DNA from 3 places in the Klebsiella sp. RIT-PI-d genome. Region 2 is predicted to be linked to each of the others. Evidence: predicted binding sites of a transcription regulator. Region 2 holds the regulator's gene; each other region holds the start of a gene.
What was found. Region 2 encodes CRP, which controls carbon source genes, mostly activating them, when cyclic AMP is high. Its sites were predicted from a motif close to ATGTGANNNNNNTCACAT; they were not measured.

Region 1: uxuA (mannonate dehydratase) is a predicted target of CRP. The motif match lies at 1,520-1,537, and genes of this name have one in related genera.
Region 3: AC791_RS07205 (nucleoside-specific channel-forming protein Tsx) is a predicted target of CRP. The motif match lies at 4,005-4,022, and genes of this name have one in related genera.

Annotation. Positions count from the first base shown of each region.
Region 1 covers NZ_LGIT01000009.1:1,890,728-1,901,269, forward strand. The annotation lists gene yeiP (elongation factor P-like protein YeiP) at 1-134, shown strand, start outside; gene uxuA (mannonate dehydratase) at 233-1,423, opposite strand; gene AC791_RS15215 (mannitol dehydrogenase family protein) at 1,630-3,096, shown strand; gene AC791_RS15220 (CobW family GTP-binding protein) at 3,154-4,131, shown strand; gene AC791_RS15225 (phosphatase PAP2 family protein) at 4,175-4,888, shown strand; gene mepS (bifunctional murein DD-endopeptidase/murein LD-carboxypeptidase) at 5,305-5,871, shown strand; gene AC791_RS15235 (cyclic di-GMP phosphodiesterase) at 6,049-7,638, shown strand; gene AC791_RS15240 (extracellular solute-binding protein) at 7,684-9,489, shown strand; gene AC791_RS15245 (microcin C ABC transporter permease YejB) at 9,499-10,542, shown strand, end outside.
Region 2 covers NZ_LGIT01000004.1:25,887-36,428, forward strand. The annotation lists gene AC791_RS03435 (phosphoribulokinase) at 1-351, shown strand, start outside; gene AC791_RS03440 (OsmC family protein) at 397-801, opposite strand; gene crp (cAMP-activated global transcriptional regulator CRP) at 1,102-1,734, shown strand; gene AC791_RS03450 (YccS/YhfK family putative transporter) at 1,783-3,873, shown strand; gene argD (bifunctional acetylornithine/succinyldiaminopimelate transaminase) at 3,863-5,083, opposite strand; gene pabA (aminodeoxychorismate synthase component 2) at 5,171-5,734, opposite strand; gene AC791_RS03465 (putative adenosine monophosphate-protein transferase Fic) at 5,854-6,444, opposite strand; gene AC791_RS19515 (YhfG family protein) at 6,434-6,601, opposite strand; gene ppiA (peptidylprolyl isomerase A) at 6,704-7,276, opposite strand; gene tsgA (MFS transporter TsgA) at 7,557-8,738, shown strand; gene nirB (nitrite reductase large subunit NirB) at 9,021-10,542, shown strand, end outside.
Region 3 covers NZ_LGIT01000009.1:127,723-138,264, forward strand. The annotation lists gene secD (protein translocase subunit SecD) at 1-589, shown strand, start outside; gene secF (protein translocase subunit SecF) at 600-1,571, shown strand; gene AC791_RS07200 (M24 family metallopeptidase) at 1,682-3,088, shown strand; gene AC791_RS07205 (nucleoside-specific channel-forming protein Tsx) at 3,138-3,992, opposite strand; gene AC791_RS07210 (DUF3251 domain-containing protein) at 4,353-4,895, opposite strand; gene nrdR (transcriptional regulator NrdR) at 5,049-5,498, shown strand; gene ribD (bifunctional diaminohydroxyphosphoribosylaminopyrimidine deaminase/5-amino-6-(5-phosphoribosylamino)uracil reductase RibD) at 5,503-6,606, shown strand; gene ribE (6,7-dimethyl-8-ribityllumazine synthase) at 6,692-7,162, shown strand; gene nusB (transcription antitermination factor NusB) at 7,182-7,601, shown strand; gene thiL (thiamine-phosphate kinase) at 7,674-8,645, shown strand; gene AC791_RS07240 (aldo/keto reductase) at 8,687-9,661, opposite strand; gene dxs (1-deoxy-D-xylulose-5-phosphate synthase) at 9,716-10,542, opposite strand, start outside.

The DNA of each region.
Region 1 (10,542 bases), on a different contig from region 2:
CATCAGCCAGCTCGCGTACCAAGCCGGCTAAAATGTCGACTGGCCTGGTGGTTCAGGTGCCAGAATATTTGACCACCGGTGAGAAAATCCGCATTCATATCGAAGAGTGCCGCTACATGGGTCGCGCTGACTAAATCCCTGGCGCCTGACGGTACGTTTGTCAGGCGCCACAGCCACCCGATAGCACAGTGGAAAGCGATAACGGCACAGGCCGCTATCGCTTTTTTATGGTTTACAGCAGTTCAGGGAACAGCGTCTGCTTCAGCGCCAGCTCAACGCCACGCACTTCCGCCATGCCTTTTAAACGCCCGATCGCTGAATAACCCGGATTGGTTTTCTTGCGCAGATCGTCAAGCATCTGATGGCCATGATCCGGACGGAACGGGATAGGCCGCAGATCGCCGGCTTTTTTACGCCGCAGTTCTTCAGCCAGTACCGCTTTAACCACTGCCACCATGTCTACGTCGCCCTGAAGGTGCGATCCTTCATGGAATGTTTTAGGGTTCTCTTCCCGACAGGTGGCGCGCAGATGCGTAAAGTGGATACGATCGCCGAACGTTTCAACCATCCGCACCAGGTCATTATCCGCGCGTACGCCATAGGAACCGGTGCACATAGTGAAACCGTTATTAATACTGTCGACCGTGTCTTTCAGCCACTGCATATCGTCAATAGTAGAAACGATACGCGGCAGGCCAAGGATGGGACGCGGCGGATCGTCAGGATGGACCGCCAGGCGAACGCCCACTTCATCTGCCACTGCAACAATTGCACGCAGGAACCAGGCCATATTTTCACGCAGCCGGGCTTTATCAATATGGTCATATTCAGCCAGCCGTGCGCGGAACTGGTCCAGCGTGTAGCCCTCTTCTGCGCCAGGCAGACCGGCAATGATATTGCGCGTCAGCTTTTCAATATCAGCGCCGCTCATGGCATTAAAGTACGCCTGCGCCTGCTGTTGTTCCTGCTCGCTATAGTCCGCCTCTGCGCCCTTACGCTTGAGGATATGCAACTCAAACGCGGCAAACGCGATCTGGTCAAAACGCAGCGCTTTTGAGCCATCCGGCAGGGTGTATTCGAGATCGGTGCGCGTCCAGTCAAGGATGGGCATGAAGTTGTAGCATACGGTATCAATCCCGCAGGCGGCCAAATTGCGGATGCTCTGCTGATAGTTGGCAATCCACGTTTCGTACTGACCGGAATGCGTTTTGATCTCTTCATGCACCGGGATACTTTCGACAACCGACCAGGTTAAGCCTTTTTCCGCCAGCAGCGCCTGACGCTGTTTGATTTCATCTAACGGCCAGACCTGGCCATTAGGAATATGATGTAATGCCGTGACCACGCCCGTTGCGCCAGCCTGACGCACATCATCCAGAGATACCGGATCGTTTGGCCCGTACCAACGCCACGTTTGTTCCATCGCTGCACCCTCTTAAGCTGTTATACCAATTAATGACAAGTTCATGAAGACTACCATACATGTTTCACCTGAGGCGTCAATTTGCGCCCCACCATTGATTGATCCAGCTCACATTCCCCGGATATTTCAGGCACACCAATTTAATTTGCTGTCATATAACTTTACACTGACATATGTTAATCGTTAGTTAATAGAGTGTACTTATAATGAAGACTATTGCCTCCTCCTCGCTCCCTGATACCGTGCAGTTACCGACATATGACAGACAACGCCTGCGCTCACGTATCGTGCACTTTGGTTTTGGCGCGTTTCACCGTGCGCATCAGGCTTTACTGACGCATCGGGTGCTGGACGTCAAAGGCGGCGACTGGGGAATCAGTGAAATCAGCCTGTTCAGCGGTGATGAACTGATGAGTCAACTGCGCCAGCAGGCTCATCTGTATACCGTGCTGGAAAAAGGGGCGCAGGGCAATCAGGCCATTATTGTGGGTGCCGTGAATGAATGTCTTAATGCGAAGCTGGATTCGCTGGCGGCGATAATTGAGAAATTTTGTGAGCCGCAGGTGGCGATTGTGTCCTTAACGATCACCGAAAAAGGATACTGTATTGATCCTGCCACCGGGCGTCTTGATGAAAGTCAGCCGCGCATTGTGCATGATTTAGAACATCCTGATGAACCCCACTCGGCACCGGGTATTCTGGTCGAAGCGCTGGCGCGACGTCGCGAGCGCGGTTTGACCGCATTTACCGTACTCTCCTGCGACAATATTCCTGATAACGGACACATTGTGAAAAATGCGGTGCTGGGGATGGCGCATAAACGGGATGCGGAACTGGCAACCTGGATTGAGCAGCACGTTACGTTTCCTGCCACCATGGTAGACCGTATTGTACCTGCGGCGACACCTGCGTCGCTCAATGAAATCGCCGAACACCTGGGCGTTTTCGATCCCTGTGCGATTAGCTGCGAGCCGTTTATTCAGTGGGTAATAGAAGATAATTTTGTTGCAGGACGCCCGGAATGGGAAGTCGCAGGCGTACAGATGGTTGATGATGTCATGCCATGGGAACAGATGAAACTGCGGATGCTGAACGGTAGCCACTCTTTTCTGGCTTATCTGGGCTATCTCGCGGGACATCAGCATATCAGCGACTGTATGCAGGATGCGCCGTTTCGCCAGGCTGTCCGTCGTCTGATGTCCAGCGAGCAGGCCCCTACGCTAACAATAACCGGGGTGGATCTTAATGCCTATGCCGACAGCCTGATTGAACGCTTTGCCAACCCGGCCCTGAAGCACCGCACCTGGCAAATTGCGATGGACGGCAGTCAGAAATTGCCGCAACGTATGCTGGAAAGTGTTCGCATTCATTTACAGCGTAAAAGCGCATGGCCACTGCTGGCGCTGGGTATTGCAGGCTGGATGCGCTATGTCAGCGGCGTGGATGAGGCGGGAAATGAGATAGATATTCGCGATCCGCTGGCAGACCAGATCCACGCCCTGGTGGCAGGCAGCGATCCGCAACAGCGCGTGACGAGTTTACTGACCTTAAAAGCGATTTTTGCCACCGATTTGCCCGCTGACGCTGATTTTGTCAATGCGATTCAGCGTGCCTGGACCCTGTTAGATGAGAAAGGCGCCCGTCAGGCGATTATCGACACATTGAACGATTAACGTTTTCCGGTGCTTTAGCGTAAGCTGTGACAAATTGTTATAATGTACGGAGCTTACGTGACCAAAACCAATCTCATTACCGGTTTTCTCGGCAGCGGGAAAACCACGTCAATCCTGCATTTGCTGGCCCATAAACCGGCAAACGAAAAATGGGCCGTTCTGGTCAATGAATTCGGTGAAGTTGGCATTGACGGTGCCCTGCTGGCAGAAAGCGGCGCATTGCTTAAAGAGATCCCCGGCGGCTGCATGTGCTGTGTCAACGGTTTACCCATGCAGGTCGGACTCAATACGCTTTTGCGCCAGGGAAAACCTGACCGATTGTTGATCGAGCCAACCGGGCTGGGCCATCCGAAACAAATTCTCGATTTGCTGACCGCCCCGGTTTATGAACCCTGGATAGAACTTCAGGCGACACTGTGCCTGCTGGATCCGCGCCTTCTGCTGGATGAAAAAGCCGTCGCCAATGAAAACTTCCGCGATCAGCTGGCAGCAGCCGACGTTATTGTCGCCAATAAGCGTGACAGGGCCAGTGAAGAGAGCCAGCAGGCGCTGGAAAACTGGTGGCAGCAATACGGTGGCGTGCGCGAGCTGATATTTACCGAGCAGGGAAAATTGTCCGTGACGCTGCTGGATAAGCCGCGAATGAACACTGCATCTCTTCCTTCTGCTGCCGGACATACTCATGCACATCCCCTGAAAAAAGGTCTGGCGGCACTTAATTTACCTGAGCATCAGCGCTGGCGACGCAGTCTTAATAGTGGACAAGGATATCAGGCATGCGGCTGGATTTTCGACGCCGATACCCAGTTTGACACTATTGGACTCCTGGAATGGGCAAGACTGGCGCCGGTTGATCGGGTAAAAGGCGTGTTGCGTATCGCCGAGGGGCTGGTGCGTATTAACCGCCAGGGGCAAGACCTGCATATTGAAACGCAGAATGTTGCGCCGCCGGATAGCCGAATTGAATTGATTACGGCGGAAGGCGCAGACTGGAATACGCTACAAAGCACGTTGTTGAAGCTACGTTTAAGCTGATTCCGCTATGGTGCTGCGTTAACATTTTACGCGGCATTTTTTAATGAAAATACAACTTTCCCGCATCCTGCTGCTAAACACTGCGGGATTTTTACTCTTTCTGTGCTGGTATCTGCCGGAAAATCATGGAATATGGCTGCATCTGGATGCGGCTATTTTTCATTTCTTTAACCGACCTCTGGCGGATCATCGTGCTTACGTCTGGTTTCTGGCCATCGTCAATAATCGCGCCTTTGATGCCTGTTCTCTGCTGGCGATGGGCACGTTAATGCTCCAGTTCTGGTTAAGAGGCGATCCTGTCGAACGTCGTCGAATTATCATTATCGGTCTGGTGATGTTGTTGTCTGCCATTATTATTAACCAGCTCGCCCAGGCGCTGATGCCGGTAAAACGCGCCAGCCCAACGCTATTCTTTAATGATGCTCTGCGGGTTAGCAATGTCCTGCATATTTCGACCAAGGATGCGTCAAAAGACAGTTTCCCCGGCGATCACGGAATGATGCTGCTTATCTTTTGTGCTTTCATGTGGCGTTATTTTGGCCAAAAAACCTTCAGGCGGGCCTTAGTGATATTCGTTATTTTTGCGATTCCACGCGTCATGATCGGCGCGCACTGGATGACGGATATTGTGATTGGGTCATTATCATCAGTGCTCATTGGCCTGCCGTGGGTTCTGTTGACACCGGTAAGTGATAAAATGATTTGCGTTATGAATCGTTATTTATCCGGTAAAAATAAACAAAAAAATAACATTTGAATAACCTTAATAAACGCTTGATCTTTTTTATTGTCGCGCCATTTTTTTCCTTTTTGTCAGTTTCAGGCGATCTTTGGTCATCATAACGTCATGTCTGTGCTTACATAACTCAATGAATTACGGTTTCTTTATCGCAAACTGTCTATTTTTTAGCCAAATCATTTTTTTAACTTTCTGTATCACTTTTTCTTATAAAAAAACGCTTAAAAGCGCTCGCAATGCGGGTGTTGATAAGGTACTCTCGTTTACGTTTTGCCTTTCAGAGATAAATTTTTCTCAGTTCGGATAAATTTGTGCGTTTCCGCACAAATTTGACCAGAAAGAATTGTCTCGTTGTGCGCAGGTAATTAGTCTCGTCACGGTTGGCATTTTTATAACGATTTCTTCGTTAAGGACTTCAAGGGAAAATAAACAACATGGTCACATCTCAGCCGATTTTGAGATATATCTGGCGGGCTATCCCCGCGCTAGCTGTAGCAGTTCTGCTTTCTGCATGTAGTTCGACGAATACCGCAAAGAATATGCATCCTGAGACGCATGCTGTGGTTGAAGATACCTCTTCACTGCAAGCCTCTCAGGATGAATTTGAATCCATGGTGCGTAATCTTGACGTTAAAACGCGCCTGATGGATCAGTATGCAAGCTGGAAAGGCGTTCGCTATCGTCTCGGTGGCAGCACCAGAAAAGGCATCGATTGTTCCGGTTTTGTACAGCGTACTTTCCGTGAACAATTTGGTATGGATCTCCCACGCTCAACCTATGAGCAGCAAGAAATGGGTAAATCAGTATCCCGCGGCCATTTGCGCACGGGCGATCTGGTTCTGTTTCGTGCGGGCTCTACGGGACGTCACGTCGGGATCTACCTCGGCAACAACCAGTTTGTTCATGCCTCTACCAGCAGCGGCGTTATGATTTCCAATCTGGACGAGCCTTACTGGAAGAAGCGCTATAATGAAGCGCGTCGTGTCCTGAGTCGTACCTGATGTTTTCTGTTGTCGGTTTTCCCTTGGCTGACAACAGCAAGAAAAAAACACTGCTCAGGCAGTGTTTTTTTTTACCTGTATACCCGCGATTGAAGGGGGCTGAACTATGCTTAGCCAAATGCCGTTACTAAAAAATAGCGCGCACCTCTCATCCATCGTTACAGATAGCGTAACTCTATGCTGACACACTATTTTTTTAACCACCGTAAATCAGTCATCATCAGCATTATTACGGGCTTAATTATTGGTTTATTGGTGGGCTGCGCGCATTTCGCCACGATTTATCATGAGCGGGAAAAGCGTTTTGATACCATTACCGCTCACCTGCAGCGCTTTCTGAATGATGGCTTTACTGAACTGCGTGAAACCGTGGACATGCTACAGCCGCTGGCAAACTATCCCTGTACGGAAATTCTCTCCGAGTTAACCACCCGAGCCGCATTCACACTGAACGTCCGTGCCTTCTTACTGGTCGACGACGGACGGGCGGTCTGCTCTTCTGCCACCGGGCCGATGAATATGCCGCTCAATCAGCTGGTGCCCGGAATTGATATTCATAAACCGCTGGATGTGACCGTACTGGCGGGCACGCCCATGATGCCAGGCAAAACGGCAATAGCGCTGTGGATACGTGATCCTCAGCATGAAGGTCGCGGCGTGTTCACATCGTTAAATGCTAACCTGACGCCGCTGCTGCTCTACCCTACAAGACACGATGACTTTTCAGGCATTGCGCTGGGCTTAGACCATCTTGCTATCTCTTCTTTTTCGAGTGAACTGATTAATCCGCAGACCCTGGACAAGCAGCCTGTACGCCAGGTCAAACTTGCGGGTCTGCCGATTAGCGTTTATTTATATGCCAGCGCCTGGCCCAGAGAAAACCTGCAATTTACCTTTTTACTGGCATTAGTCAGCGTACTGCTGGCGTCGGTACTGTGCTTCTATATTCTGACGCTGCGCCGGCATCCCGGAAAAGAGCTGCTGTCCGCCATTAAACATAATCAGTTCTATGTGGTTTATCAGCCGGTGATTGATACCCAAAGCATGAAAATTGCGGGCGTAGAGGCGTTAATGCGCTGGAAACATCCGGAAGCCGGAAATATTCCGCCTGATGTTTTTATTCATTTTGCGGAGACGCAGGATCTGATCGTGCCGCTCACCCGGCATTTATTCAAACTTATTGCCCGCGACGCACAGACATTGCAACACATCCTGCCGCCAGGCTCCCGGCTGGGCATTAACATTGCACCTGCACATCTGCATACCGACGGCTTTCGTCAGGATATTCGCGCCTTTGTCGACTCGCTCCCCCAAAACCATTTTCAGCTGGTCCTGGAAATGACCGAGCGCGATATGCTTAACCAGACGCTGGCCTCTAAGATCTTCGACTGGCTGCATGAACAAGGATACCTTATTGCCATTGACGACTTCGGTACAGGCCACAGCGCCCTGATTTACCTTGAGCGTTTTCGCTTTGATTATCTGAAAATCGATAAGGGATTTATTAGCGCCATCGGCACAGAAACCGTCACTTCTCCGGTACTGGATGCGGTATTATTGCTGTCTAAACGAATGAATCTCACGACCGTAGCCGAAGGCGTTGAGACGCCGGAACAGGCCAGCTGGTTGTGCGATCGGGGCGTCAACTATCTTCAGGGTTACTGGATCAGTAGACCGTTGACGTTGAAGCAACTGGTAGATGCGCATGAAGAGCCTGCAAAATATTTCCGATCTTCTCAAGCGTCAATTACTATTCAGGGACAATAGATCGGTTCATCTGGAACCGGTCGCGTTAAGGATGGCCGTTCAGGTATGTTAGTACGCCTCTGTTTCTTACTCATTGCACTATTCAGTTTTGCCGCTCAGGCGCAAACGATTAAAGAGAACAATGCGTTTGCCGTGATTGGCGAACCGAAGTATGCCGTTAACTTTACGCACTTCGATTATGTTAATCCCGCGGCCCCCAAAGGCGGCACGGTTACTTTGGCAGCCATCGGGACATTCGATAACTTTAACCGCTTTGCCATGCGCGGCAACCCGGCCGAACGCACGGGCGCACTGTACGATACTTTATTTACGACCTCTGATGACGAGCCGGGCAGCTACTATCCTCTGGTGGCTGAAAGCGCACGCTATGCCGATGACTATTCCTGGGTCGAACTGAATATCAATCCGCTCGCCAGGTTTCACGATGGCACACCAGTAACGGCGCAAGATGTGGTGTTTACCTTTACTAAATTTATGACCGAAGGCGTACCGCAATTTCGTCTGGTCTATAAAGGCACCACGTTTAAAGCGATTGCCCCGCTTACCGTGCGCATTGAGCTTGCGCAACCGGGTAAGGAGAATATGTTGAGTCTGTTTTCTCTTCCGGTGATGCCGGAAAAGTTCTGGCGTAGCCATAAACTTAACGAACCTCTCGCTCAGCCCCCGCTGTCCGGCGGACCCTATAAAATTAGCGCCTGGCGAATGGGGCAATATGTTACTTACTCCCGGGTAAAGGACTATTGGGCAGCGCAGCTTCCCGTTAACCGGGGACGCTGGAATTTCGACACTATTCGTTATGATTATTATCTGGACGATAACGTCGCTTTCGAAGCATTTAAGGCGGGTGCATTTGATTTTCGCACGGAAGGCAGCGCCAAAAACTGGGCGACCCGTTACATCGGCAAAAACTTTGCCAACCATTATATCGTTAAAGAAGAGCTGGAAAGTGACGCGGCACAGGACGCACGCTGGCTGGCCTTTAATATTCAGCGCCCGGTATTCAGGGACCGCGCGGTGCGGGAAGCTATCTCGCTGGCCTTTGATTTTGAATGGATGAATAAAGCGTTATTTTATAATGCTTATAGCCGGGCTGACAGCTACTTCCTGAATACTGAATATGCCGCAAGACATTATCCTGATGCGGATGAACTGACGCTGCTGGCACCGATGAAAGACGCATTGCCTCCCGAGGTATTTACCTCTATTTATCAGCCGCCGAAATCCACTGGCGATGGTTACGATCGCGATAACCTGCTTAAAGCCAGCGATCTGTTAACCCGGGCCGGCTGGGTAATGAAAGGCCAGCAGCGTGTCAATAGCCAGACCGGTAAACCGCTGCGTTTTGAATTGCTGCTCCCTTCCGGGGGCAACGACCAGTGGGTGCTGGCATTCAAACACAATCTGGCGCGTATTGGGGTCACCATGGAGATACGCCAAATCGACAACTCCCAGCTTACCAGCCGCCTGCGCAGCCGCGACTACGATATGATGCCTCGCCAGGTGCAGGCAATGCCGTGGCCCAGTTCCGATCTGCAGATTTCCTGGGCCTCAGAATACATCGACTCCAGCTACAACGCCCCGGGGGTAAAAAGCCCGGTCATTGATGCCTTAATCGCGCAAATTATTCGCGAGCAGGGAAACAAAGAAAAGCTGCTGCCGCTGGGACGGGCGCTGGATCGGGTGTTAACCTGGAATTACTATATGCTGCCGATGTGGTATATGGCGAAAGACCGGCTGGCCTATTGGGATAAGTTTTCGCATCCGCCAACGCCACCGCTCTACTCTGTCGGGTTCGACAACTGGTGGTACGATGTTAACAAAGCGGCAAAATTACCCGCAGCCAGACGTTAAGGAGCAGGCATGGGCGCTTATTTACTTCGCCGCTTATTATTGGTGATCCCAACATTGTGGGCGATTATTACCATTAATTTTTTTATTGTTCAGGTCGCCCCCGGTGGCCCGGTCGATCAGGCTATTGCGACCATGGAAATGGGAAACTCTGGCGGCCTGCCTGGTACGGGTGGCGGCGGCCTTAACACCGCCCATGCGCGGCCCGGGGTGGGTAATTTAAGTGAAAGCCACTATCGCGGCGGGCGCGGTCTTGATCCAGAGGTCATTGCTGAAATCACCCATCGCTACGGCTTTGATAAACCGCTGCATGAACGCTATTTCAATATGTTGTGGAACTATGTGCGCTTTGATTTCGGTGACAGCCTGTTTCGTAGCGCCTCGGTACTGGATCTGATTAAACAAAGCCTGCCGGTGTCGATTACGCTTGGTTTATGGAGCACGCTGATTATCTATCTGGTCTCCATACCGCTCGGCATTCGTAAAGCGGTGCACAACGGCAGCCGGTTCGATATCTGGAGTAGCGCGTTTATTATCATTGGCTATGCCATTCCGGCTTTCCTGTTTGCCATTCTGATGATTGTCTTCTTTGCCGGGGGCAGCTATTACGATATCTTTCCGCTGCGCGGGCTGGTGTCAGCTAACTTTGATACCCTCTCCTGGCCTCAAAAGATCGCCGACTACTTGTGGCATATCACCCTGCCGGTACTGGCAACAGTGATCGGCGGATTTGCCGCACTGACCATGCTCACCAAGAACGCGTTCCTCGACGAAATTCGCAAGCAGTATGTGGTTACCGCACGGGCAAAAGGGGTCAGTGAGAAAAACATTCTCTGGGGGCACGTGTTTCGTAACGCCATGCTGCTGGTAATAGCCGGTTTCCCCGCCACCTTTATTAGCATGTTTTTTACCGGTTCGTTATTAATAGAAGTGATGTTCTCACTGAACGGTCTGGGGCTTCTGGGCTATGAATCGACTATTTCGCGGGACTATCCGGTGATGTTCGGCACGCTCTATATTTTTACCTTAGTGGGGCTGCTGCTGAATATTCTCAGT
Region 2 (10,542 bases):
CATTCACGCGAAGCCGTCATGGACTCCGTGGTTCGCTCAATGGATGACTATATTAATTTTATTACCCCCCAATTTTCCCGGACCCATATTAACTTCCAGCGCGTACCCACCGTCGACACCTCCAACCCATTTGCGGCAAAAAGCATTCCCTCGCTGGACGAAAGTTTCGTGGTTATTCACTTTCGTAATCTGGAAGGGATCGACTATCCCTGGTTGCTGGCCATGCTTCAGGGTTCGTTTATTTCTCACATTAATACATTAGTGGTGCCGGGCGGGAAAATGGGCCTGGCAATGGAGCTGATCATGCTGCCGCTGGTTCAGCGTCTGATGGAAGGTAAGACAATTGAGTAAAAGGTGCGCAAGTGCCCGACAGCAAAGGCTTATCGGGCAAGATTATTATGCGGCAATCACTTCGTATGAATGGGTGATATTGACGGCTTTACCCAGCATAAGCGCTACAGAACAATATTTCTCGGCAGAGAGATCGACGGCGCGCGAGACGGCCGCATCTTTCAGATCGTTACCCGTGACGATAAAATGCAAATTGATATGCGTGAACAGACGCGGCGCTTCTTCCCGGCGCTCAGAGGTCAGTTTAACCTCGCAATTTGTGACGTCCTGACGCCCTTTTTGCAGGATAGACACCACATCGATCGCGCTACATCCACCTGCGGCCATCAGCACCATTTCCATCGGGCTGGGCGCTTTATCACCAGAGTTACCATCCATTAACACCTGATGCCCGGAAGCCGACTCACCTAAAAACGTTAACCCCTCGACCCACTTGACGCGTGCTTGCATAACATCCACTCCAGCGTTGAAATTTTCTCCACAGATTACGCGCACATAACAATTCTCGCAACGGAAGACGACCTGCGTCATGCTGAAGCGAGACACCAGGAGACAGGCGGCAAAAGCTATGTTAAAACAGATCAGATACCGCAGTGATACATTGACTTTGACGCATGTATGCAAAGGAATTAGATTTGGCTGCGGAACATACCGACAGTCAACTTCCTCGCTGAGGGACAAACACGATTGCAACCCGGAGGCAGTACCCTTTCGCCGCCGGAGATAGCTTATAACAGAGGATAATCGCGCATGGTGCTTGGCAAACCACAAACAGACCCGACTCTCGAATGGTTCTTGTCTCATTGCCACATTCATAAGTACCCATCAAAGAGCACGCTAATTCACCAGGGTGAAAAAGCAGAGACGCTGTATTACATCGTCAAAGGCTCGGTGGCAGTGCTCATTAAGGATGAAGAAGGGAAAGAAATGATCCTTTCTTATCTCAACCAGGGCGATTTTATCGGTGAACTGGGCCTTTTCGAAGAAGGTCAGGAACGTAGTGCCTGGGTACGTGCAAAAACCGCCTGTGAAGTTGCGGAAATCTCCTACAAAAAATTCCGTCAGCTGATCCAGGTAAATCCGGACATCCTGATGCGCCTTTCTTCACAAATGGCGCGTCGTTTACAGGTGACATCCGAAAAAGTGGGCAACCTCGCCTTCCTCGACGTGACCGGCCGTATTGCGCAGACGCTGCTTAACCTGGCTAAACAGCCAGATGCCATGACGCACCCGGACGGTATGCAAATCAAAATCACCCGTCAGGAGATCGGCCAGATCGTAGGCTGCTCTCGCGAAACGGTGGGACGTATCCTGAAAATGCTGGAAGATCAGAGCCTGATCTCCGCGCACGGTAAAACTATCGTCGTTTACGGCACCCGCTAGAGTCGACACGCGGCGCATTCCCAGTAATGCGCCGATGCTGTTATCGCTATGTGGCGCAGGCTGATTTATCACCCGGAAATAAACTACGCACTTCGGCAAACGCTGGTGCTCTGTTTGCCCGTGGCTATCGGCCTGTTGCTCGGCCAGCTTCAGTACGGCCTGCTTTTTTCCCTCGTTCCCGCCTGCTGTAATATTGCCGGTCTTGATACGCCGCATAAGCGCTTTTTTAAGCGGCTGACGATCGGCGGCGCGATGTTCGCGGGCAGTAGTCTGGCGGTTCAGCTTCTGCTGGCGCAGGGTGCGCCGCTGCCGCTGGTGCTGACCGCGCTGGCAATGGTACTCGGCGTGACAGCGGAAATCGGCCCGCTTCATGCCCGCCTGCTTCCGGCATCCTTAATTGCAGCCATCTTTACCCTGAGCCTTGCCGGTTCTGTGCCTGTCTGGCAGCCAATGCTGCTGTATGCCATGGGCACGCTCTGGTATGGACTCTTTAACTGGTTCTGGTTCTGGCTATGGCGCGAACAGCCGTTGCGGGAATCATTAAGTCTGCTCTATCGCCAGCTGGCAGACTATTGTGAAGCAAAATACAGCCTGTTGACCCAGCATACCGCGCCGGAAAAGGCGCTGCCCCCGCTGTTGGTACGTCAGCAGAAAACGGTGGATTTAATTACCCAGTGCTATCAGCAGCTGTATATGCTGTCGGAAAAAAAACACGAAAACTACAAGCGTCTGCGCTGGATGTTCCAGATGGCGCTGGATTTACAGGAGCATATTTCGGTTAGCCTCCACCAGCCGGAAGAGGTGCAAAAGCTGGTGGAACAGAGTCATGCTGAAGCCGTGATCCGCTGGAATGCCCGGACCATTGCCGCCCGCTTACGCGTGATGGCAGATGATATCCTTTATCATCATTACTCTGGCCGTTTTACGATGGACAAGCAGCTTGAGGCGCTGGAAAAAATTGCCCGCCAGAATCCGGATAATCCGGTCGGCCAGTTTTGCACCTGGCATTTTAGCCGCATCGCCCGCGTGCTGCGTACGCTTCGCCCACTCTACCCGCGCGATCTGATGGCCGATCGTCAGCGTCGTCCACCGCTGTGGTCGGCGCTCAAAAGCTACCTCTCATTCAAGTCGCCTGCCTTACGCACCGCCGCCCGAATTAGCGTGATGCTCAGTATCGCCAGCCTGGCAGGCAGCGTTTTACATCTCACTAAACCCTACTGGGTGCTGATGACCATCATGTTCGTGACGCAAAACGGCTATGGTGCAACGCGGGTGCGTATTCTTCATCGTGCGCTTGGCACGCTGGTAGGGCTGGTGATTGCAGGCGTAACGCTGCACCTGAAGGTGCCTGACGGTTATACGCTTTGTGCAATGCTGTTGATCACCCTGATTAGCTATCTGATCCTGCGAAAAAATTATGGCTGGGCGACGATCGGTTTCACCGTAACGGCCGTATATACCCTTCAGCTGATTAACCTTAACGGCGAGCAGTTTATTCTGCCGCGTATGATTGATACCGCGCTCGGCTGTCTTATCGCCTTTGGCGGTATGGTCTGGCTATGGCCGCAGTGGCAAAGTGGTCTGTTACGTCAGAACGCGTGGGCAGCGCTGGAAGCCGACCAGGATGCACTGCGTCTGATTTTAAGCAACGATCCGCAGGCCCCGACACTCGCGTATCAGCGTATGCGCGTAAACCAGGCGCATAACACCCTGTTCAACTCATTAAATCAGGCGATGCAGGAGCCTGGCTTTAACTCGCAGTATCTGGCAGATATGAAGCTGTGGGTCACCCACAGTCAGTTTATCGTCGAGCACATTAATGCGATGACCACGCTGGCGCGGGAGCATAATATGCTGACGCCGGATCTGGCGGTACAGTATCTGCAGTCCTGTGAAATTGCCCTGCAGCGCTGTCAGCAGCGGCTGGAATCGGAAGGTCCGGGAAGCACGGGTGATGTGAATATTCTGCAAGCGCCGGACGGCGGTGCGCTCCATGGACCGTTAAGCACCATGGAGCGCCACCTTGAGCGCATTATCGGCCATCTGAACACCATGCATACTATTTCATCGGTAGCATGGCGTCAGCGCCCGCATCATGGAAGCTGGCTGAACAAAAAATTCGGCCGCGCTAACGGTTGAGGACGTTAGCGACCGCCTGTGCAAACCGTTTCATGCCTTCATCAATATCGGCCTCTTCCACCACTAGCGAAGGGGCGAAACGCAGCACGTCCGGTCCGGCATTAAGCACCATCAGGCCCTCTTCAGCGGCAGCAGTGAGGAAATCACGCGCGCGGCCCTTGAGCTGGGTTTGTAATTCAGCGCCGATTAATAGCCCCATGCCGCGAATGTCGCTGAACAGCGCGTATTTTTCATTGATCTGCTGAAGGTGATTAACAAAGCGCTGACGTTTAACATTAACGCCGCTCAGCACCTCAGGCGTATTAATGATATCGAATGCGGCCCCTGCCACGGCGCAGGCCAGCGGATTGCCGCCGTAGGTCGAGCCGTGCGATCCGGCATGAAAGGCGCTGGCAATTTCATGGGTGGTAAGCATCGCGCTAATTGGGAAGCCGCCGCCCAGTGCTTTAGCACTGGTAAGAATGTCCGGCGTCACGCCATACTGCATATACGCAAACAAATCGCCGGTACGCCCCATGCCGCACTGAACTTCATCAAATACCAGTAGCGCCTGATGCTGATCGCACAGCTCACGCAGCCCCTGCAGGAATTCCGGCGTTGCCGCCGTTACGCCACCCTCTCCCTGGATAGGCTCAACGACCACGGCGCAGGTATGATCGTCCATTACCGCTTTCACCGCGTGTAAATCATTGAATGGAACATGAATGATATCTGCCGGTTTTGGTCCAAAGCCGTCGGAATATTTTGGCTGACCACCGACAGAGACGGTAAATAGTGAACGTCCATGAAACGCGTTATGAAAGGCAATAATCTTCGTTTTATAAGGACTGTGGCGAACGCAGGCATAGTGCCGCGCCAGCTTGAAGGCGGTTTCATTAGCTTCGGTGCCGGAGTTCATAAATACTACGCGCTCGGCGAACGTGGCCTCAACAATCTTACGTCCCAGACGCAGTGCCGGCTCGTTAGTAAATACGTTACTGGTGTGCCACAACATTTCACCCTGCGCTTTTAGCGCATCAACCAGCGCCGGATGGCAGTGCCCCAGCGCGGTAACGGCAATGCCACCAGCAAAATCAATGTACTCTGTCCCCTGCTGATCCCATACCCGGCTCCCTGATCCTTTAACCGGAATAAACTCAGCCGGTGCATAAATCGGCAGGATAACGTCATCAAACGTTGCGCGTGTTATTGCCGGTTGTTCAGTTGCCATGTCGTGCCCACCCTTCTTTATGCAAAAGCGAATGTGATAATATAATCACAAAATATGCATAAAAAATCAATTAAAGGCAACTATAAATCAGCGATGCAGAAAATTAGCCAGCAGTTGATGCCCCTGCTCGCTAAGAATACTTTCCGGGTGAAACTGTACTCCTTCCAGATCCCATTCCCGGTGGCGGATAGCCATAATTTCCTGTGTGTCGCTCCAGGCGGTTACCTCAAAGCATTCTGGCAGCGTCGGCGGATCAATGACCAACGAATGATAGCGAGTGACGGTTAGGGGATTATTTAGCGCGTGAAAGACGCCGCCGCCGTTATGACTTACTGGCGATGTTTTACCGTGCATCACTTTAGCAGCCCTGACGATAGTCGCGCCAAAGGCCTGGGCGATAGCCTGATGCCCAAGGCAAACGCCAAGAACCGGCCGCTTTCCCGCATACTGGCGAATAACATCCAGCGAAATGCCTGCGTCATCCGGCGTACACGGTCCGGGAGAGATCACAATTTTATGCGGATTAAGCCCGGCGATATCTGCCAGGGTTATGTCGTCATTGCGACGAACCAGCACATCCGCGCCCAGCTCGCTGAAATATTGAAATAAGTTCCAGGTGAAAGAGTCGTAGTTATCGATGAGCAGCAGCATAGTTTATAACGCTAAGGGATGAGGCGGACAGGTTAACAAATTGCGGGTCATACTGGAATTAGGGTTCACAGACTCGCACGGCCCGGCAACTGTCAGACCGTGCGAAGTCTTAATAAGCTTTATGCCTCGCTTACCACATCAGCAAAAATAGCTTGTAGCGGAGCGAGATCGCCCATCGCACCGCGTTGATTCGCCTGCCGCCAGGCCTCAACGTCAATGCTGCGCCAGTCGAGCAGGTAACCCGCATGAATGGCCAGCTGCTCGAAGAAAATGCGCTGTGCCAGACCGTTACCGAGACGGAAGGGATGCAGGACGTTAATTTCGCAATAATAGTGTGCCAGGCGGGCAATAAAGGCTTCTTTCTCCAGCCCGGCGAGGTACTCTTCCTCTTCAAGGGCCTGCATCAGGGCATTACCTTCATTTTCGATATACTGAAAATTACAAAAACGGGTATCGTCCTTATAGATATCAATTTCTCGTAGCTGACCTGCCCAGTCAAAAATATCCTGATAAAGCTGGCGATGAATAGCGCACAGGTGCGGTAAGCCGCGGGTCTGCGGGCCGAGATCGATTGTCGCCGCGCGGAGCGCGGTCAGTTCGTAAGCCGCCTCTTCCAGACGTTTTTCCTGGCGAATGCCGAGTCGATTGCGCAGCACATTTATGCCGGGATAAAGATAAGGATCGCGCCCGTCACCGAATTTATCGCTCATGGTGCCTCCTGAGTTCGTCGAGACGGGCCATTGCATCTTCAGCGGTCAGCGACTGCAGCGGAATATCGACGCCTTCAAGTCGGCGGCTGGCCTGAAAATTTTCATTACGTAGATTTTCCCAGAGACGGGTTTTTTGCTTGTCAGTGAGCTTTTTCATACTGACCTCCCTGAAGTGTGCCCTTATGTGCTTCAAGTATAAGCATCATTTTCGGGTTACGCAGGGACGCGACGCGGATCGGGCGATCCGCGTCAGAGACGATTACGGTAGAACTTTCGCCGACAGGATCACAATCGGTTTGGTCGGTACGTTCTGATAAGGTCCAACATCGTGCGACTGGGCCTGAGAAATTTTATCCGCAACATCCATTCCTTTTACGACCTTAGCAAAGACGGCATAGCCAAAATCGCGCTGGCCATGATCGAGGAAAGCGTTGTCTGCAACGTTAATAAAGAACTGGCTGGTCGCGCTATCTTTGTCGGCAGTACGCGCCATAGCAACGGTTCCACGGGTGTTGCGCAAACCATTGTCAGCTTCGTTTTTGATCGGCGGATTCGGTTTTTTCTGCTGCATCTGCTCATTAAAGCCGCCGCCCTGCACCATAAAGCCCGGGATCACACGGTGAAAGGTGGTGTTGTTATAGAAACCGCTGTTAACGTAATCGACAAAGTTTTTAACCGAAACAGGCGCTTTCTGGCTATCCAGCTCCAGTTCAATATTTCCCGCCGACGTGGTCAATAATACGTGCGGGTCGCCCTTTGCAGCCAGCGCGGCCGGAGAGAGAACGGAGAGGGTGAAGACGGTAACAACCGCAGCCAGAGTGGTTTTGAGCATGTGATTTCCTTAACGGGGAGCAGCAACGAAAGCAAGTGGCTTGATTCTAAAGAGGCTTTCCCCCCCAGGCCAGCCTTTTACTTAATTTTACGCTGCTGAAACAGTTGTAACGGCCGCTCTTCTATCGATAAGCGCCGATATAGTGTGAGTAACATCACGATAACGAATGTATCCATGCAAACTTTTTGTAATAAACATTTAAATGCATCACTCAATTGCATAAAATCTACTCGCCCGGCGCAAAGTCAATGCGCTTTACATATTTATTCACAGGCCAGTCATGACTAACAGCAATCGAATTAAGCTCACATGGATAAGCTTCTTCTCTTACGCCCTTACAGGTGCGTTAGTGATCGTCACCGGGGTGGTGATGGGCGATATCGCCAGCTATTTTAACCTGCCCGTTTCCAGCATGAGTAACACCTTCACCTTTCTTAACGCGGGAATATTGATTTCAATTTTCCTGAACGCCTGGCTGATGGAAATCGTGCCGCTGAAAACGCAGCTGCGTTTCGGCTTTTTACTCATGGTCGTCGCCGTGGCCGGACTGATGCTCAGTCACAGCCTTGCGTTGTTCTCGGCCGCCATGTTTGTCCTTGGACTGGTAAGCGGGATCACCATGTCTATCGGGACATTCCTCGTTACACAGATGTACGAAGGCCGCCAGCGCGGTTCACGTCTGCTGTTTACTGACTCTTTCTTCAGTATGGCAGGTATGATATTCCCGATGGTTGCAGCTTATTTGCTGGCGCGGAGCATTGAATGGTACTGGGTCTATGCCTGTATCGGCCTGGTCTACGTCGCTATTTTTATCCTGACTTTTGGCTGCGAATTTCCGGCACTGGGTAAACATGCACCGAAAGAGAGCCAGCCGGTAACCCGTGAAAAATGGGGTATTGGTGTGCTGTTCCTTTCTATTGCCGCCCTGTGCTACATCCTCGGCCAACTTGGTTTCATCTCCTGGGTGCCCGAATATGCGAAAGCCCTGGGAATGAACCTCAATGACGGCAGCAAGCTGGTAAGCGATTTCTGGATGTCCTACATGGTGGGTATGTGGGTATTCAGCTTTGTTCTGCGCTTCTTCGATCTGCAGCGTATCCTGGTGGTTCTTGCAGCTCTGGCGACGCTCCTGATGTATTTCTTCATCAAAGCCCAGCCCGAACATATGGCATGGTTTATTCTGTCGCTCGGTTTCTTCTCCAGCGCCATCTACACCACCATCATTACCCTTGGCTCGCAGCAAACTAAACTGCCTTCGCCAAAACTGGTTAACTTCATTCTGACCTGCGGCACCATCGGTACCATGCTGACATTTATCGTCACTGGCCCTATCGTTGCGCGCAGCGGTCCTCAGGCGGCGCTACTGACCGCTAACGGCCTTTATGCGGTAGTATTCGTCATGTGCGTGGCGCTGGGTTTTGTTTCCCGTCATCGCCAGCATTCTGTTGCTCCCAAAGCGTAATCTCGCTCACCCCTTTTCACACTGAAAAGGGGTTTTATTTCTCCCCCTCCAAATGTGTACTTCCTGTTAGCCAGGGGAGTAGCCGCCATTGTCTAAAAACCCTACACTTTGCCTGTAAATTAATCAAAATGGAAAAGCCAGGCTTTTCCGTAACTTATAAAAATACTGTCAAATCAATCATCTACTCATTAAGGGGTAGTGATGAGCGAATTTGATTTATATCAATAAGTGCAGTTGCTGAATCGTTAAGGTAGACGTATTAGAATAGAAATCGAGGCAAAAATGAGCAAAGTCAGACTCGCAATTATTGGTAATGGCATGGTCGGCCATCGCTTTATTGAAGATCTTCTTGATAAAGCCCCGGCGGAGCAGTTCGACATTACCGTTTTCTGTGAAGAACCCCGCATCGCCTACGACCGCGTCCACCTGTCATCTTATTTTTCACATCATACCGCTGAAGAACTTTCGCTGGTTCGCGAAGGCTTTTATGAAAAACATGGCATTAACGTGCTGATTGGCGAACGAGCCATCACCATTAACCGCCAGGAAAAAGTGATCCATTCGAGCGCCGGGCGTAGCGTATTTTACGACAAGCTGATCATGGCTACCGGCTCTTATCCGTGGATCCCCCCCATTAAAGGCTCGGAAACGCAGGACTGCTTTGTTTACCGGACCATTGAAGATCTGAATGCTATCGAATCCTGCGCCCGCCGCAGTAAACGCGGCGCCGTTGTCGGCGGTGGTTTACTGGGTCTGGAAGCGGCTGGCGCGCTAAAAAACCTTGGCGTCGAAACACACGTTATCGAGTTTGCGCCAATGCTGATGGCAGAACAGCTCGATCAGATGGGCGGCGAACAGCTTCGCCGGAAGATCGAAAGCATGGGTGTACGGGTTCATACCAGTAAAAACACTCAGGAGATCGTGCAGGAAGGCGTTGAAGCACGTAAAACCATGCGCTTTACCGACGGCAGCGCTCTGGAAGTCGATTTTATTGTTTTTTCAACCGGTATTCGTCCGCGTGACAAACTGGCGACCCAGTGCGGACTGGCAACAGGTCAGCGCGGCGGCATCATTATCAACGATACCTGCCAGACTTCCGATCCGGATATTTATGCTATCGGTGAATGTGCCAGCTGGACTAACCGCGTATATGGTCTGGTTGCGCCGGGCTACAAAATGGCCCAGGTGGCCGTGGATCATATCCTCGGTAAAGCGAATCAGTTTGAAGGCGCTGACCTTAGCGCCAAACTGAAATTACTGGGCGTGGACGTGGGGGGTATTGGTGACGCCCATGGCCGCACGCCGGGTGCACGTAGCTACGTCTATCTTGATGAGAATAAAGAAGTTTACAAACGGCTTATTGTCAGCCCGGATAACAAAACGCTGCTTGGTGCAGTACTGGTTGGCGATACCAGCGATTTCGGCAACCTGCTTCAGCTGGTACTCAACGCCATCGAATTGCCGGAAAATCCGGATGCGCTAATTCTTCCGGCGCACGCGTCAGGCGGTAAACCGTCAATCGGCGTCGATAAACTGCCGGACAGCGCGCAAATTTGCTCCTGTTTTGACGTGACCAAAGGCATGCTAATTTCCGCGATCAATAAGGGCTGCCACACCGTTGCGGCGCTGAAAGCAGAAACCAAAGCCGGTACCGGCTGCGGGGGATGTATTCCACTGGTGACTCAGGTTCTGAATGCAGAGCTGGCGAAACAGGGTATCGAAGTAAACCATAATCTGTGCGAACACTTTGCGTTTTCCCGTCAGGAGCTATACCACCTGATCCGCGTTGAAGGGATCACGTCGT
Region 3 (10,542 bases), on a different contig from region 2:
TTCGCTGCTGCTGCGTGCCGGTGCCTTGATTGCGCCAATTCAGATTGTTGAAGAACGTACGATTGGTCCAACGCTGGGTATGCAGAATATCAAGCAGGGTCTTGAAGCGTGTCTGGCGGGTCTGGTGGTCTCTATCCTGTTCATGCTGGTCTTCTACAAGAAATTCGGTCTGATTGCGACCAGTGCGCTGGTGGCAAACCTGGTGCTGATCGTCGGTATCATGTCATTGCTACCGGGGGCGACGTTGAGTATGCCCGGGATTGCTGGGATCGTGTTAACACTTGCGGTGGCGGTTGATGCTAACGTACTGATCAACGAGCGTATCAAAGAAGAGCTAAGCAACGGACGCTCTGTGCAGCAGGCCATCAATGAAGGCTATGCTGGCGCATTCAGCTCCATCTTCGATGCGAACATCACCACGCTGATTAAAGTCCTGATCCTGTATGCCGTGGGCACCGGGGCAATTAAAGGGTTCGCGATTACTACCGGTATTGGTGTAGCGACGTCGATGTTTACCGCGATTGTCGGTACGCGTGCCATCGTAAACCTGTTGTATGGCGGCAAACGCGTCAACAAGCTGTCAATCTGAGGAGTGCGATGTGGCACAGGAATATACTGTTGAACAATTGAACCACGGCCGTAAAGTCTATGACTTTATGCGCTGGGACTACTGGGCTTTTGGCATCTCCGGCCTGTTGCTGGTGGCGGCCATTGTGGTTATGGGCATCCGCGGTTTTAACTGGGGGCTTGATTTCACCGGCGGTACCGTCATTGAAATCACCCTTGAAAAACCCGCTGATATGGACGTGATGCGCGAAGCGCTGCAAAAAGCCGGCTTTGAAGAGCCGCAGTTGCAAAACTTTGGTAGCAGCCATGACATCATGGTCCGCATGCCGCCGACCGAGGGTGAAAACGGCGGCCAGGTACTGGGCAGCAAGGTACTGAGCGTCATTAATGAGGCCACCCATCAAAACGCCGCCGTTAAGCGTATTGAATTTGTGGGGCCAAGCGTAGGTGCCGATCTGGCACAAACCGGGGCAATGGCGCTGCTGGTGGCGCTGATTTCAATCCTGGTGTACGTCGGTTTCCGCTTTGAGTGGCGACTGGCAGCCGGGGTTGTTATCTCGCTGGCGCACGATGTGATTATCACCTTGGGCATTTTGTCGTTATTCCACATCGAGATTGACCTGACTATCGTTGCATCACTGATGTCGGTCATTGGTTACTCGCTGAACGATAGCATCGTGGTATCCGACCGTATTCGTGAAAACTTCCGCAAAATTCGTCGCGGGACGCCTTACGAAATCTTTAACGTGTCGTTGACCCAGACGCTGCACCGTACGTTGATTACCTCTGGTACTACGTTAGTGGTTATTCTAATGCTGTACCTCTTTGGTGGTCCGGTACTGGAAGGCTTCTCGCTGACCATGCTGATCGGTGTTTCCATCGGTACGGCGTCGTCTATCTACGTGGCCTCAGCGCTGGCGCTGAAACTCGGGATGCGACGCGAGCACATGCTGCAGCAGAAAGTTGAGAAAGAAGGGGCGGATCAACCGTCAATTCTGCCGTAAACTGACTTTCAGTTCAGATATGGAATCCCGGTCGCAGGACCGGGATTTTTTTATTACAGCAGCGCAAATATTCGCTACTCTCCATGTTAAATGGCTTTTGACATGGAGTAATGCCAGTGATCTGTTCCCTTTCATCTGTTCAACTGCAAAACGTTACGCCGCCTGCCGTCTGGCATGATGTACCCTCAGTGATCCTCAGTAACGACACTCTTCGGGCCCGTAAACATAACGTTGTCGCCAGAATGCAGCAGCAGCAGCTGGATGCGCTGATTATTTACGCCGACAAAGAGCACGGCGGCAACTTTGAATACCTCACCGGTTTTATTCCACGCTTTGAAGAAGCGTTACTGGTACTGCACAGCACGGGCGATGCAGTCCTGGTCTTAGGCAACGAAAATCTCAAACTGGCCGCCCATGCGCGGCTGCCGAATACGGTGATCCATGCTCCGTGGTTTTCACTGCCCAATCAGCCTATGGATAATCTGCACTCCCTGCCCGAACAGCTTGCGCAGGCGGGTATTAGCGCAGGTAAACGTTATGGACTGGTGGGCTGGAAGTTATTCACCGGAATGGCAGACAGCGCACAGACTGTGTTCGATCTTCCGGCCTTTATCGTTGATGCCCTGCGCCAGGCCGTGCAGGGGCAGAGCGATTTTACTAACGCAACGGCACTGTTTATCGCGCCTGATAGCGGCGTGCGCACCTTAAACAATGCGAATGAGCTGGCGCATTATGAATATGGTGCCAATCTGGCATCAACGGCCATACTGACCGCGATGAATGCTATTTCACTGGGTAAAACGGAAAAGCAAATCGGCTCGCTGCTGGCGGCGGAAGGGCAGCCTAATAACGTGGTGATGATTGCCGCCACCGGGGAACGCTTCGCCCATGCCGGTCTCTATCCGGGGGATAAGATCATTGCGCGGGGAGATAAGTTTTCGCTTACCACCAGTTTTAAAGGCGGGTTGAGCAGCCGTGCGGCTTACGTGGTCGCCGATGCGCTCGAGCTGCCTGCGGACGTTGCCGACTACCTTGAGGTGATGGCAAAACCCTATTATCTGGCGGTGGTTAGCTGGCTGGAAAACCTGCGGATCGGTATGCGCGGCGGGGAGATATATGCATTAATTGAGCAGGTGCTACCTAAAGAAAAATACCGCTGGCATCTCAATCCCGGTCACCTGGTTGCCGATGAAGAGTGGCTCTGCTCGCCGATTGGGCCAAATTCTGAGGCGATTTTACGCAGTGGGATGCTGCTGCAAATCGATATTATTCCGTCCCGACCTGGGTATGCCGGTGCCAGCATCGAAGATACCGTCGCACTGGCCGATTGGGAACTGCGTGAGGTGCTGGCGCGCGAGTATCCGGCGCTATGGCAGCGCGTGATCACCCGTCGCGAACATATTCAGCAGCAGTATGGCATTTGTTTGCCGGAGGATGTTTTGCCTTTTTCAAACACGGTGGGGTATTTACGTCCGTGGCTGTTGGATCATACCCGCGCGTTACGCTGCATCGGATAATAAGCCAAAAAAAGCCGATCGGTAGATCGGCTTTTGGCGAGCAAGGCGATTAGAAATTATAGCCTGCAACCAGATACCAGCCGAAGCCGTTGGATTTAATCGGCTCTGCCTGCCATACCGGGCGATCGCCATCATTCCACTGTCCGCCGTTATGGAAGTAACGGGCCACCACTGAGTAGTGCCAGTGATCGTAGTTCAGCGCCAGCACGTGGCTGGAGGCGATAGAATTACTGGTGCGGTACTGGTCGTCGCCCAAATCTGAACCCCAGTCAAAGTTGGTGAAGCCGATGTAGCTCAGGTGGCCGCCCCACACGTCGGTAATAGGCACAAAGTATTTAATTTTAAAGCGATAGCCATCCCACTCGTTTTCGTTGGATGCGCCATAGTTCTGCCACTGATATTTCGCATACACGTTCAGCGACAGACCAATTGGCAGACCGGTTTCCACGTCGGTACCCAAACCCATGTACCAGGTGCTCTGACGGCCTGCCTGATTGCGACCCATATCGTAAATATAGTTGTTCGCAAAGTACCATTCTTTGAACGGGCCAACGCTCAGATCGGTATTCGTTAGTTTATCAATAGAAAAACGCGGTTCAATTTCAGTAAACAGCGGAGAACCATGATTCCAGATCCCGCGGGAATCACCATCACCCCCAAAGAAGCGTGGCGCATCCACGTAACCGTAGAAGTCAAACCAGTCTTTTTTGGCGAACGCTTCGTATTCCAGATAGGTATCGTTACGTAATGCCGGTCCAAAGCGGGTGTGATAGCTGCCAACAACGTTGACGCTCTGATGCCACCAGTCGGAGACGAACTGCGGTTTTTCCTGTTCGGCTGCCTGAGCGGTGAAGCCAGAAGAGAGTGCCAGCACTGCGCCTGCTGCAAGAATTGTATGTTTCATAGTTATGCCACTGTTTGAAAAAAATCCCATTCGGGAATGAAAAGATGACTTCGCGTTACTGAATGTTTCAAATTTCTGTGGTGCCTATTATAAGAATCATTGCTCACAAAAATATGTGTTGTTTCACATTCTTGTCACACACGTAATCGATTGCGTTCACGTTTGCGTACATTAACGGCGCGCATTGTACTGGCAACCTGTTTCATTGCCAACATTTACAGGATTTAAATAAGTATGAGTGATGATGACTGTCGCAGGGGAGGGGCAAACGTGATGGCACTTTGCTGGCGCAGGCCAAATAACAGCAGACCCGGCGGTGATGCCGGGTGTGCCGCAACTCAAAAAGTGAATCCGGGATAACTACGGCTGTTGTGCAGGCTGAATATCATGGATGCGAATAAAACCTAACTGCTCGGGCGTAATGCCGTTAAGTTGTAATGGCAGGTCAACATCGCTGGGCGCCAGAGTGCTGGCCGGAGCTGTGATCAGCTGGTTCTGAACATTAACCTCGCGGTGATCCTGGGTTGTTCCCTGAATTTGCCCCCATTCAACGGTTCCGCTAAATGCAGGTAACGGATCGTTAGATTCACCCTGAATACGCAGCGTCAGACGGGTCCCGTTGGCGTCAGGTGTAATATTGGCAAGCGACATGCGCAGCATACCAATCTGGCTATTCAGGCGGGCTGGTGTATTCGCACCCGGCAGCAAGTACACCCCACTGGCGGAGTTTTTATTCAATGCATTTTGCTGGGTGATTTTGACCGTCTCTTGGTTCAGTTTGGTCATCTCCTGATTAAGCGTGCTGACGCTCTGATGAAGCTGACGAACCTCACTTTGTGGTGCGCAGGCGCTGAGTGAAAACAGGCTTCCCAGCACCACTACTTTTACATAACGTCTTGTCATTGCGACGATCCCTTCAAAAAGACTCACATTCTCATTATGGTAGAGGATAATAGCGCATCTGCCATCGATCCAAAGTCTCAAAAGCTCTCACTTTGTAGTCGTCTCAGTTCAGGGTAAACTATATTTCACATTACTCCCTCGTCAGGACGCGATATGCACTGCCCATTCTGTTTAGCCGTAGATACCAAAGTGATTGATTCTCGTCTGGTAGGGGAGGGGTCTTCCGTACGCCGTCGACGTCAGTGTCTGGTATGTAATGAACGTTTCACCACCTTTGAAGTGGCTGAGCTGGTGATGCCCCGGGTGGTGAAAAGTAACGATGTGCGCGAGCCGTTTAATGAGGATAAGCTGCGTAATGGTATTCTTCGGGCGCTGGAAAAACGGCCGGTCAGCGCCGATGACGTTGAAATGGCCCTGAACCATATTAAATCGCAGCTTCGGGCAACCGGTGAACGCGAAATTCCCAGTAAGATGATCGGTAATCTGGTCATGGAACAGCTCAAAAAACTCGATAAGGTCGCCTATATTCGTTTTGCCTCGGTTTATCGCAGCTTTGAAGACATTAAAGAGTTTGGCGAAGAGATCGCCCGCTTACAGGATTAACATCATGCAGGATGAAATGTATATGGCGCGAGCGCTTAAGCTGGCGCAGCGTGGTCGTTTTACAACGCATCCCAACCCTAACGTAGGGTGTGTGATTGTCAAAGACGGCAGGATCGTCGGTGAGGGCTATCATCATCGCGCCGGAGAGCCACATGCAGAAGTGCACGCGCTGCGAATGGCAGGCGAAAATGCCCGCGGGGCGACAGCGTACGTTACGCTTGAGCCGTGCAGTCATCACGGGCGCACGCCCCCATGCTGCGAAGCGCTGATTAATGCTGGTATTACGCGCGTGGTTGCCGCGATGCAGGATCCAAATCCCCAGGTTGCCGGACGCGGACTGTATCGCCTCAGGCAAGAAGGGATTGAGGTTAGTCACGGCCTGATGATGAGCGAGGCTGAAGCGTTAAATAAAGGATTTCTTAAGCGGATGCGTACCGGCTTTCCCTATGTGCAGCTTAAGCTTGGCGCATCGCTTGATGGACGAACCGCGATGGCGAATGGGGAAAGCCAGTGGATCACCTCTCCTGAAGCCCGGCGCGACGTCCAGCGCCTGCGCGCGCAAAGTCACGCCATTCTCACCACCAGCGCCACCGTGCTGGCTGACGATCCGCAGCTCACCGTGCGCTGGAATGAGCTGTCTCCTGATACACAGGCCCTCTATCCGCAGGCAGAACTGCGCCAGCCTTTACGCATTGTGGTGGACAGTGGCAATCGCGTCAGCCCGGCGCATCGGATCGTCCAGCAGGCGGGTGACACCTGGTTTGCGCGTACCCATGAGGATGCACGACAGTGGCCGCAGGGGACAAAAACCCTGAAAGTTGCTGAGCATAATGGTCATCTGGACCTGGTACTGCTGTTCATGCAGCTGGGCCGCGAGCAGATTAACAGTCTCTGGGTTGAAGCGGGAGCAACCTTTGCCGGCGCGCTGATTGCGGCCGGACTGGTCGATGAGCTGGTGGTCTATCTGGCCCCGACGCTGCTGGGGAGCGATGCCCGCGGGCTGTGTGTTCTGCCAGGCCTTGAGAAACTCTCTGCGGCACCCCACTTTAAATTCAGTGAGATACGTCATGTTGGTCCGGATATTTGTTTACATCTGACCAACATATAGCGCCTGCGGTAAAAGAGAAGCAGCGCCCGAATTATTATGATAAAATCCGCCCCCCTGCGGGGCCAAATGAACCCATAGGAAGAATATGAACATTATTGAAGCTAACGTTGCTGCCCCGGACGCTCGCGTCGCCATCACCATCGCGCGTTTTAACAATTTCATCAACGACAGTCTGCTGGAGGGCGCAATTGACGCTCTGAAGCGCATCGGTCAGATGAAAGACGAAAACATCACCGTTGTCTGGGTTCCAGGTGCCTATGAACTGCCTCTGGCAGCGGGCGCGTTGGCCAAAACCGGTAAATATGATGCGGTCGTTGCGCTGGGTACGGTGATCCGTGGTGGCACTGCCCACTTTGAATATGTTGCGGGTGGTGCAAGCAACGGTCTGGCGCATGTCGCTCAGGAGAGCGAAATCCCGGTTGCGTTTGGCGTTCTCACCACTGAAAGTATTGAACAAGCCATCGAACGCGCGGGTACCAAAGCCGGTAACAAAGGTGCAGAAGCTGCACTGACCGCGCTCGAAATGATTAATGTATTGAAAGCCATCAAGGCCTGAATTTTGTAAGGGGAATTCCGTGAAACCTGCTGCTCGTCGCCGTGCCCGTGAGTGTGCCGTCCAGGCGCTTTACTCCTGGCAGTTGTCCCAGAACGACATCGCCGATGTTGAATACCAGTTCCTGGCGGAACAAGACGTTAAAGATGTCGACGTCGTGTATTTCCGCGAACTGCTCTCCGGGGTGGCGACTAACAGCGCATATCTCGACGGCCTGATGAAGCCGTACCTGTCCCGTCTGCTCGAAGAACTGGGTCAGGTTGAGAAAGCCGTACTGCGTATTGCGCTGTTCGAGCTGTCCAAACGTGATGATGTGCCGTATAAAGTGGCCATCAACGAAGCCATCGAACTGGCAAAAACCTTTGGCGCTGAAGACAGCCATAAATTCGTAAACGGCGTGCTGGATAAAGCAGCTCCGGCAATTCGTCCCCGCAAAAAGTAATCTCCAGGCCGATAACCGGGCGGTCTCGCCCGGTTATCGGCCTTATTCTTTTTTACTGCTGAGGCATAACGTATGGCATGCGGCGAATTTTCCCTGATTGCCCGTTATTTTGACCGCGTAAGAAGTACCCGTCTGGATGTAGAAACCGGTATCGGTGACGACTGCGCGCTGCTCAATATTCCTGAAAAACAGACGCTGGCGATCAGTACCGACACCCTGGTGTGCGGCACCCATTTTCTTGCTGATATCGATCCGGCCGATCTGGCGCACAAAGCGCTGGCGGTTAACATCAGCGATCTTGCCGCAATGGGTGCCGATCCGGCGTGGTTGACGCTGGCATTGACGTTACCGGATGTCGATGAGCCGTGGCTGGCGGCGTTTAGCGACAGTCTGTTCGAGCAACTCAATTACTATGATATGCAGCTGATCGGCGGCGACACGACCCGTGGTCCGCTGTCAATGACCCTGGGTATTCACGGTTATGTGCCGCTGGGACGCGCGCTCAAGCGCTCAGGCGCGAAACCCGGCGACGGGATTTATATCACTGGCACACCTGGTGATAGTGCAGCCGGGCTGGCGATTTTGCAGGGCCGGCTTGAGGTTGATAATGAGGCTGATGCAGCGTATCTGGTCAAACGCCATTTGCGCCCGACGCCTCGCGTACTGCACGGACAGGCGCTGCGCGACCGGGCCAGCGCGGCTATTGATATCTCTGACGGCGTGATCTCCGATCTCGGGCATATTTTGAAAGCCAGCGGCTGCGGCGCGCGCCTCGATTTGGATGCGCTTCCGCTCTCTGAGCCAATGCTGCGCCACGCAACGCCCGATCAGGCGCTGAATTGGGCGCTGGCGGGCGGAGAGGATTATGAATTGTGCTTTACCGTACCGGAACGTAACCGCGGCGCGCTGGACGTGGCGTTAAAGCATCTCGGCACGGCGTTTACCTGTGTCGGGCAAATTATGCCTGAAAGTGAGGGATTACAGTTTTTACGTGAAGGTAGCCCGGTCACGTTTGAGGGGAAAGGGTTCGATCATTTCGCCTGAGGTATACATGGCCCGGCCGATAAACCGGGCGGGCCATACTATTATTTAAAACCCACCACCGGGTGGGGCTGATACGGTGTTTCCAGTTCAGCAATGTGTTCAGGGGTGAGGGTCAGATCGACTGCCTGTAACAGCTCATTAAGCTGCTCCTGCCGCGAGCTGCCGATAATCGGTGCGGCCACGCCAGGCTTACTCAGTAACCATGCCAGCGCAACCTGTGCCCGGGTGGCACCTGTCTCTTCTGCCACGCCAGCCAGTCGTTCAGCGATCTGCGCATCGTTATCTTCCGTGGTGCTGTAAAGCGTGCTGCCAAACTCATCAGAGACGGAACGCGCGGTGGTTTCTCCCCACGGGCGGGTCAGACGACCACGGGCCAGCGGACTCCACGGGATCACCGCCACGCCTTCCTGATAGCACAACGGCAGCATTTCACGCTCTTCTTCACGATAGATAAGATTATAGTGATCCTGCATGGTCACAAACGGTGCCCAGCCGTGCTGTTTTTGCAGCGCCAGCGCCCCGGCAAATTGTTCTGCATGCATAGAAGAGGCGCCGATATAGCGTGCTTTACCTGCTTTCACCACCTCATTCAGCGCTTCCAGCGTCTCTTCAGGCGGCGTGTTGTAATCCCAGCGGTGAATTTGCAGTAAGTCCACGTAGTCCATGTTCAGGCGACGCAGACTGTCATCAATAGAACGCAGGATCTGATCGCGGGATAGCCCTTCGGCGAGGGAGTCGACCTGGTGATACACTTTGGTGGCGACAACCACGTCTTCACGACGGGCAAAGTCGCGCAGGGCACGTCCAACGATCTCTTCACTGCTTCCGTCTGAATAACTATTCGCGGTATCGAAAAAATTGATGCCGCCTTCCAGCGCGCGTTGAATAATCGGACGGCTACTTTCTTCCGGCAAGGTCCAGGCATGTTTGCCGCGATCCGGTTCGCCGAAGGTCATGCAGCCAAGGCAAAGGCGGGAAACCCTGAGGTCTGTTTTTCCTAACATGTTGTATTGCATGGTTCCACTCCTGCTATAAGGGTATGGTTAAGCATAGCAGGAGTAGAAGAGAGGTCAGGCAAGCCAGCTGAGGATTTTTGCTTTGATACCGGCTGCATCCAGACCGATATCGGCCCGGGCTTCTTCCTGGGTGCCCTGCGGAATGAAGAAATCGGGCAGGCCCAGATTAAGAACCGGCACTGCTTTACGCCGCGCCATCAGCACTTCGTTTACGCCGCTGCCGGCACCGCCCATGATGGCATTCTCTTCCAGCGTCACCAGTACATCATGCTGTTCAGCCAGTTGCAGGATCAGCGTTTCATCAAGCGGTTTCACAAAGCGCATATCAACCAGCGTGGCGTTTAGCGATTCAGCAACCTGTGCCGCATCCGGTAACAGCGTACCGAAGTTGAGAATAGCGACTTTTTCACCCTGACGCTTCATTACGCCCTTGCCGAGAGGCAGCATCTGGAGTGGTTCCTGGGCGGCGCCTGTCCCGGTGCCGCGTGGGTAGCGCACCGCACTCGGCCCGTCATTGTAGTGATAGCCGGTATACAGCATCTGGCGGCACTCGTTTTCATCGCTTGGCGTCATGATCACCATCTCCGGGAGGCAGCGTAAAAACGAGATATCAAATGCGCCCTGATGCGTCTGACCATCGGCCCCGACGATCCCGGCGCGGTCGATAGCAAACAGGACCGGCAATTTCTGGATGGCCACGTCGTGGATCACTTGATCGTAGGCGCGTTGCAGGAAAGTGGAGTAGATAGCCACAACCGGTTTATAACCGCCGATCGCCAGACCCGCAGCAAAGGTTACCGCGTGCTGTTCTGCGATTGCCACATCAAAATAACGATCCGGGAACTTACGTGAGAACTCGACCATGCCGGAACCTTCACGCA